Regions from separate parts of the Rhodospirillum sp. A1_3_36 genome, predicted to be linked through region 1. Evidence: riboswitches for the same ligand, from Rfam matches in the RefSeq annotation. Region 1 holds a riboswitch; the other holds the start of a gene.
What was found. Region 1 has a riboswitch for S-adenosylmethionine ahead of ACLIRY_RS16730 (homoserine O-succinyltransferase). Riboswitches for the same ligand answer to the same signal wherever they lie in the genome.
Positions count from the first base shown of each region.

Region 2: linked by a shared signal. The riboswitch ahead of metZ (O-succinylhomoserine sulfhydrylase) and the one ahead of ACLIRY_RS16730 (homoserine O-succinyltransferase) in region 1 are both predicted to bind S-adenosylmethionine.

Region 1 is NZ_JBLAVB010000008.1:49,118-53,321, forward strand. Features, by position in the region: gene ACLIRY_RS16715 (DNA polymerase III subunit gamma/tau) at 1-68, opposite strand, end outside; RNA gene ffs (signal recognition particle sRNA small type) at 186-284, opposite strand; gene ACLIRY_RS16725 (SufE family protein) at 521-955, shown strand; gene ACLIRY_RS16730 (homoserine O-succinyltransferase) at 1,007-1,933, opposite strand; SAM-I-IV-variant riboswitch at 1,992-2,099, opposite strand; gene ACLIRY_RS16735 (Crp/Fnr family transcriptional regulator) at 2,168-2,824, opposite strand; gene ACLIRY_RS16740 (acetyl-CoA carboxylase carboxyltransferase subunit alpha) at 2,850-3,803, opposite strand; gene ACLIRY_RS16745 (AraC family transcriptional regulator) at 3,925-4,204, opposite strand, start outside.
Region 2 is NZ_JBLAVB010000005.1:293,537-297,740, forward strand. Features, by position in the region: gene ACLIRY_RS13975 (ABC transporter permease) at 1-952, shown strand, start outside; gene ACLIRY_RS13980 (ATP-binding cassette domain-containing protein) at 943-1,590, shown strand; SAM riboswitch at 1,657-1,734, shown strand; gene metZ (O-succinylhomoserine sulfhydrylase) at 1,782-2,981, shown strand; gene ACLIRY_RS13990 (MFS transporter) at 2,994-4,204, opposite strand, start outside.

The sequences.
Region 1 (4,204 bases):
TTCCGCGCCAAAACGCGATAGGGGCCGGTCTCCGGCGAAGGGGAGTCTGGGAGGTCGGTTTCGCTCATACCCTGCCCGGTTGCGGGAGCCAGTCCCCAGATGGATTATTATGGGGGAACCCGCTGGGAGCGGGCCGATCTCCCCCAGGCACGGCGACCGCGTCTTAGTGGGGGATCGGAGGAAATCGGTGGAAGACTGGACGCGACCCGGGGCGAAACTCGTTACGGCTGCTTCCTTCCGGACCTGACCGGGTTGGCGAGGACCTCGTCCACGCCAGCCTTCCGAGCGCAATATGGACCAGCCCCCCACCCGGATGCAAGGGGTGAGTTTTGATGGAAGAGCAATGGGGAAATCGATTTCGATTTCTGCCCATATGTTCTACGTTTTGGGCTTGATGACCTGATGTCGTCCAGATGGGAGGGACACATGGGAGAATGGGGGCCGAACCGTGAGAGCGGCCTGGCCCGTTATCGTCAACTGAATCCGGCCCGGGTGGGATGGGCCGATCACATGGGGATCCGTGACCTTGAGCCAAAGCCAACAATTGACCATCGACGAACTGGCCGAAAACTTCGAACTGTTCGACGATTGGGAAGACCGCTACCGCTACATCATCGACCTGGGCAAGAAACTGCCGGCCATGGACGATTCGGAAAAGAGCGAGAGCAACAAGATCCGCGGCTGCATGAGCCAAGTGTGGATCGTCCCCGAAGTCCACGAAGGATCGCCTAAGACCCTCAGCTTCCGCATTGATTCCGACGCCCATATCGTGCGCGGCCTGGCCGCCGTGATGCTGATCCTCTTTTCAGGCAAGACGCCAGAGGAAATCCTGGCCGTCGACGCCGACGCCAAGCTGAAGGAGCTGGACCTAGACAGCCACATCAGCCCCAACCGCCGCAATGGCGTCGCAAGCATGATCCAGACCATCCAGAACATGGCCAAGCTGCACGCCTGATCCGCGCCCCCCTGATCCTCAAACCCCTGATCCTCAAACCAGGGCATCCGATCAGGGCTTGAAGCTCTCGATACCGACCAAATTGGTGTCGTAGGGCGTCGTCTGGTACATGTCGTTGATCCAATTGCCAAAGAGCAAGTGACCGTGTCCCCGCCAATGGTTGACGGGGGCGCGCGTCGGATCATCGTCTGGAAAATACCCCTTGGGAATGGCGCCCCCCGCGAGCTTGTCCCGCTCATATTCGCGGGCAAGGGTGTCGGTGTCGTATTCCACGTGGTTGAACATATGCACGGCCCGCTTCTTCGGATCATCCAGCAGGCAGACCCCGGTCTCGTCACTTTCGGCGAGAACGGAGATCCCGGAGTCAGGGGGAATGTCCTCCTTCCGCACTTCGGTCCAGCGGGAGACCGGAATGGCGATGTCATCGGCAAATCCCCGCATATGGGGAGAGGAGGGACAGCGATTCCAATGGCGGAAGATGCCGAAGGCCTTCTGTGGCAATTCATATTTGGGCATGCCATGGAAATGGTAAACCGCCGCCTGGGCCGCCCAGCAGATGGTCAGAAGCCGGTGCACATTGGTCTGGGTCCAATCCAGAATCCGGCGCATCTCATCCCAGTACAGAACCTCTTCGAAGGCGAGACGTTCGACCGGCGCCCCGGTGATGATAAAGCCATCGAACCGTTCATTCTTCACCGCTTCCCAGGGCCTGTAGAAAGACGCCATATGATCGGGGGGCGTATGGCGGGACTCATGGTCCGTGATCCGCACCAGAGTCAGATCCACCTGAAGGGGCGTGGCACCAATCAAACGCGCCAATTGGGTCTCCGTCTGAATTTTGTTGGGCATCAGATTGAGCAAAGCCACGCGCATGGGCCGGATATCCTGCCGAATCGCATGGGTTTCGTCCATGACGTTAATGCCTTCCTCCTCCAGGATCAGGCGCGCAGGCAGTTCATCGGGAATCTTGATCGGCATGGTCGGATACGCTCCCAAAACTTTTTGACCTAAAACTTTTTGGAACGACGACCGTGGCTGAAATCCGCTTTTTTGCCGGAATGGCCACATCCTTCCCTCTGGAAGCGCCACCTTGCCCGGATCGGCAGGTTGGCGTTGGGCGTCGCCCCAACTCGTGATGTGCAGAATCTGCGTTACAGATGTACAGGCGCCCGCGCCGCTCCACAAGGGGGGGCGACAAAGAAGGACCAACAATCAGACGACCAGCCCCTCCAAGGTCACCCGGTCCAAAAGCACAACCCGCCCCCGCCCCAAGGTCACCAACCCCCGGCGTTCGAAATCCTTGAGCTGTCGACTGACCACTTCCCGCGCTGTCCCCAATTCCTTGGCCAAGTCCTGGTGGGTGCCCTCCCAGGTTCCCTCTCGATGATGGGACAACAGGAAGCGGGCCAGCCGGGCCTCAATCCGTCCGAAGGCCACCTCCTCAATCAGCATCAACAGGTCCGAGACCCGGGTGGCATAGGCGGAGAAAACAAAGTGGCGAAAATTCGGGCTGCCATCCATCAGGCGGGAGAACGCCCCTGCGGGAAGAACCAGAGCCTCCACGGCGGTTTCGGCCACCCCTTCAGCCCCATAGGCCTGACCGTTCATCAGACAGGCGGTGGTTAACACGCAGGTTTGGCCCCGCTCAACCCGGTACAGGACGATTTCCCGACCGGACTCGGCGGTTTTGCAGACCCGCACCGCCCCGTCGGTCACCATCAAGAAATGCTCGCAGGTCATCCCCTCGGTGAAGACGATCTTGCCTGCGGAAAGGCGCGCCATCGCCAGGGAGCGCGTCAGTTCCAGCCGATCCCGCTCCGGCAAAGCCATCAGGTCGGGAAAGGCCTCTAGCGAAGGGAGAGGCGCCATGCCGGACGGGTCCAATGCAGCGGGATCAAGACAGGCCTTGACGTCCCATGGCCAGGAACTTCTCCCGACGACGGGCGCGCAGGATGCCCCCTTCCAGGGTCAACAGATCGGTCAAGTGGCGCTCAATAGAATCACCCACCCTCTGGAAGGTCAGGCTCCGGTCCCGATGGGCACCGCCCATGGGCTCAGCGACAATCTCGTCGATGACCTTAAACTCCAGCAGGTCCTGTGCGGTTAGGCGCAGGGCCTCCGCAGCCTGCTGGGCCATGTCGCCACTACGCCACAGGATCCCGGCGCATCCCTCCGGTGAGATCACCGAATAGATGGAATGCTCCAACATCATCACCACATTCCCTGTGGCGATGGCAATGGCGCCGCCCGATCCCCCTTCGCCGATCACACAAGTGACCATGGGAACCTTCAGGTTCAGCCCCTTTTCGATGGTTCGGGCGATGGCCTCCGACTGCCCCCGTTCCTCAGCGCCAACGCCAGGATAGGCCCCTGCGGTATCCACCAGGGTTAAGACAGGCAAATGGAAGCGATCAGCCAATTCCATCAAACGCTGGGCCTTGCGATAGCCCTCGGGCCGGACCATGCCAAAATTGTGCTTCAGGCGCGTGTCGGTGTCATGGCCCTTCTCCTGGCCCACAACCACCACAGGCTCGCCCCGGAAGCGAGCCAGCCCCCCCACCAAGGCATGGTCCTCGGCGTAGAGGCGATCGCCGGCCAGGGGGGTAAAGTCAGTGAACAGGGCTTTGATGTAGTCCAGACAATGGGGCCGGTCCGGATGACGGGCGACCTGGGCCTTTTGCCAGGGCGTCAGCTTGGCATAAACGGCCTTAAGCTGCTTCTCCACCTTCTGTTGAAGACGGCCCACCTCCTCGGCGATGTTGATTTCATCGGCATCGCTCAGGTGGCGCAACTCCTCGATCTTGCCTTCCAATTCGGCGATCGGCTTCTCAAAGTCCAGAAAGTGCATGGCAATCCACGTCGTGTTCCAGACTGGCGCGCATGGCCCCGCGCCCCAGTCCCCAGGGAAAGGAAAGAGAAGCCCTTTCCCTATCACAGGACGCCGGTTGGGCGAAGGGTCATTCTCTCCCTTATTTGAGGGGTAGATGAACGCGTGTCAGCCATTTGGCGGGCGGGACCTCTCTGGGGTTGTTTAAATAGTCTTCGAAACAGGGATGGTCGGCGGGGTCCCGACCACTCCCGGGCAGCCAGTGGCCATAGAGCCAGGCATAGGCCCGCTCCAACTCCATATAAGGCCCTTCGTGGACCAGGGTGGCCGCCGTCATGGCCGGTAAGACCACGATCTCGCCCCCTTCCGGAGCAGGGGTACCCTCGGGAACGGTCAATCCCGCCTGGGAGCGCAGATCCTCC
Region 2 (4,204 bases), on a different contig from region 1:
CCTGTCCCGACGCCTGCCAGCGGCGGCGGGGGCCTTGCTTCAGCTTGCTTTGGTCGCAGGGGGAATCGGCCTGTGGGCCGGAGCGGAGCGGATCCTCGCCCGGCTCGCGCGGCCCTGGTTGTCAGCCGGTCCCCGGGGTCGGGACTCAGCGCTTCTCCAGCTCCTGGCGCGCCTGGGTCCTGCCCTTGTTCTCCTGCTTGGGGTGGGGGCACTGACCGGTATGATCCTCTGGTCCCTGACCAGCCAATGGCGCTGGCCAGACGCCCTGCCCCAGGGTCTGACCCTGGCCACATGGAGCCGTCAGGAGGAGGCCCTTTCCTGGCCCCTGACCAACACGCTGAGCTTGGGGCTCGCCGTGGCCCTCGTCGCTCTGCTCCTCTCCCTTGGGTGCCTGGAGGCGGAGCGGCGCACCGGCCGACGTCCTGGTCCCGTCGCCGATTGGCTGGTCTACGCCCCCCTCCTGATTCCCCAGGTGGGGTTCCTTTTTGGCGTACAGGTGCTGTTGCTGTCCGTGCGACTGGACGGCACCTGGATCGGCGTGGCCTGGAGCCACCTGCTGTTCGTCCTGCCCTATGTCTTCCTCGCCCTCGCTGGCCCCTATCGGCGCTTGGACCCCCGTCACGCCACAGTCGCCGCCTGTTTGGGGGTCGGCCCCTTCCGGGTGTTCAGCCGGGTCATCCTCCCCTTGCTGCTCCGCCCGATCCTGGCAGCGGTGGCTGTGGGGTTCGCCGTTGGGATCGGGCTTTACCTACCCACCGTGCTGGTAGGCGCGGGCCATTGGCCGACCTTGACGACCGAAGCCGTGGCCCTGGCCAGCGGCGCCAACCGGCGCATCATCGGCGTGTACGCCGTTCTTCAGGCAGCCTTGCCCCTGGCCGCCTTCGCCCTGGCCGTCGCATTGCCCGCCTGGATCCATAGAAACCGTGCGGGCATGGGGGACACATGGCGTTGATCCTGGACGACGTCGCGGTTCTGTTGGCCGACCGCCCCCTCTTCGCCCCCCTTTCCCTCTGCGTGGAGGCGGGCGCGGTGGTGACCCTGATGGGACCAAGCGGCGTGGGCAAATCCACCCTATTGGCCCTGCTGACCGGCACCCTGAACCGGGCGTTCACCGCCCAGGGACGGGTGACCCTCGGGGGGCAGGACCTGGCGGGCCTTCCTCCCGAACGCCGGGGGATCGGCATGCTGTTCCAGGACGACCTTCTGTTTCCCCACCTGAATCTGGCCGAAAACCTGGCCTTCGGTCTCCCCCGGGGCGAGCCCAGAGCCACCCGCCGAACCCAAGTGGAAACAGCCCTGGAGGAGGCCGGCCTGGCAGGTATGGGGTTACGGGATCCGGCCACCTTGTCGGGAGGCCAACGGGCCCGGGCCGCGTTGATGCGCGTCCTTCTGTCCCGGCCCCGTGCGGTGCTGCTGGACGAACCCTTCTCAAAGCTGGACGCCGGAGCAAGGGCGCGGATCCGCGCCTTTGTCCTGAAGCATGTCCTGGCCCGGGGCCTGCCCACCCTTCTGGTCACCCACGATGCAGAGGATGCCCATGGACGGGTCGTAACCCTGGACAGCCCAAGCATCAGCGATGGCGAACATTAGAAATCCGCAAGATTCGTCCAACGAAAACCCACCCCTTGACGCTAGGGAAGGGCGCCATTACGGTTGCCGCCGTTTCGTGGGGATTTGAGGCCGGCTTGCGCCCACGTAAAAAAACACCGCTAAAAGGGTCGCGTGACGAAACGTCCCGGCCTCACGATGCCGGGATTTTCTGTTACGGAGATATCTTATTCATGCCCAGCAAGACCACTCCCCCCAGTTTACGCGCCGATACCCTGGCCGTCCGCGGCGGTCTGGAGCGTTCAGGCTTCTTCGAGACCAGCGAAGCCCTCTACCTGAATTCCGGTTATGTCTATGACACCGCCGAAGAAGCCGAAGCCGCCTTCGACGGCTCCGCCGACCGCTATGTCTACTCCCGCTTCCGTAATCCCACCGTCAGTGTCTTTGAAAAGCGCCTCGCCGCCCTGGAAGGGGCCGAGGTTTGCAAATCCACCGCCAGCGGCATGGCTGCGGTGACCGCGACCCTGCTCTGTCAGGTCCGCGCAGGCGACAGGGTGGTGGCTGCGCGGGAGCTGTTTGGCTCCTGCTCCTGGGTTCTGTCGGAGTTACTGCCCCAATATGGCGTGATCACGGAATTCGTCGACGCCGAGAACCTGGACGACTGGAAGGCTGCCCTGTCCAAGCCCACAACAGCGGTCTTCCTGGAGACTCCCTCGAACCCCTCCCTTCGGGTTGTGGACCTGAGAGCCGTTTCCGAGTTCGCCCATGCGGCAGGCGCCCGGGTGATCGTCGACAACGCCTTCGCCACCCCCATCCTGCAACGCCCCCTGGAGCAGGGAGCCGATATCGTCTTCCACTCCACCACCAAATGGATCGACGGCCAAGGCCGCACCATGGGCGGCGCGATTCTCTGCGACAGCGCCTTCAACGACGATTTCCTGGGTCCCTTCCTGCGCCATACGGGACCTTGTCTCTCGCCGTTCAATGCCTGGGTGGCCTTGAAAGGTTTGGAAACTCTGGGGCTGCGGATGGAGCGCCATTGCGCCACGGCCCTGAAGCTGGCCAAGGTGATCGAAGCCCATCCCGCTGCGGCCAAAACCCTCTATCCGGGCCTGGAAAGCCACCCCCGTCACGCCCTGGCCATGTCTCAGATGTCCGCAGGCGGCGGCATCATCGCCCTGTCCCTCGCCGGAGGGCAGGCGAGCGCCTATCGCTTCCTGAACGCCCTCTCCATTGTCGATATTTCCAACAATCTGGGCGATGCCAAGTCCCTGGCCTGCCACCCCTGGACCACAACACACCAGCGGCTCAGCCCGGAAGACAAGATGGCTCAAGGCATCGACGCGGGTCTCGTGCGCGTCTCGGTCGGTCTGGAGGATCCCGAAGATCTGGTCGGCGATATCACCCAGGCCCTGGACGCTGCGGCGATATAACGCCAGGAGACCTTATCGGGTCGGCCAAACCGGATGATGTCCATCGATGACGAAGGGATGGGCATGGCGCACCGCCCCGTGGTGGTGCGGATGCACATGGGGCTCCGGCCCCTCCCATCCCTCGTGGTCATGCGGATGGTGCTCGTCATGCACATGGGGGTGTTCGTGGTCCTCTGCGGCATGGATGTGCTCCAGCACCAGACGATCCTCCCGAGGCCAAAGCCAAGCCGCCAACGAGAGACCAACACAGGCCACCCCCCCAACCATCCAGAAGGCCGCCTCCACCCCCAGGGCCCCCGCCAGCCATCCGCCCAGGGGATAGAGCACCAGCCAACAGAGATGGGACAGGGCGAACTGGGCGGAGAACACGGCGGGGCGGTCTCCGGCGGCACAAGACCGGCGGAGCAAGCGCCCCGCAGGCGTTTGTGCCAGCGATAGGCCCGCGCCCAATAGCGCCCAAACGGCCCCCAGGGTCACCATGGAGCCCAGGGCAAAGGGCGCCCCCCCCAACCCCGCGACCAAAAGCAAACCACCAGACAGCATGATCCGCCTCTCCGGAACGCGCTCCAGCAGGCGCGGCAGGGCCAAGGCCAGAACCATGGAGCCAATCCCAGCGCAGCCATAGGCCAGGGCCGTTTGCCCCTCTCCCAGGCCCAAGCGGTCCTGGACGATGACGACGGTGTTCACAATGACCATGGCGCTGGCGCTGGCCACCGTCACGTTCAGCGCCATGAGCCCGCGCAGGCGGGGGGTGCGGCGGAAGATCCCCAGGCCAAAGCTCAGGTTGGCCCGCCAGCCTCCGGTCCGTTCGGGCGCCCTGGCCCGGGGCAAAGTCAGACTGGCCACCAAGGCAGCAGAGCCGAGGAAGGCCAAGCCATTCAGAACAAACAGGTCGGACGATGCCAGAACCAGCAGGGCCAATCCGGCAAGAAGGGGACTGGCAAGCGCTTCCAGGTCCTGGGCCAGTCGGGACCAGGTGAGCGCCTTGGTATAGGTCTCTTCCTCGGTCAGGATGTCAGGGATGGTGGCCTGGAAGGTGGGCGTGAAGCCCGCCGAACAGGCGTTGACCAGGAAGACCAGCAGATAGATCTGCCAGATCGCATCGACGAAAGGCAGGCAAAGCACCATCGCCGCCCGCCCCAGGTCCAACGCCACCAACAGCCCTTTCCGGGGCAGACGGTGGGCAAAGGCGCCCACCACCGGGGCCAGGGTCACATAGGCCA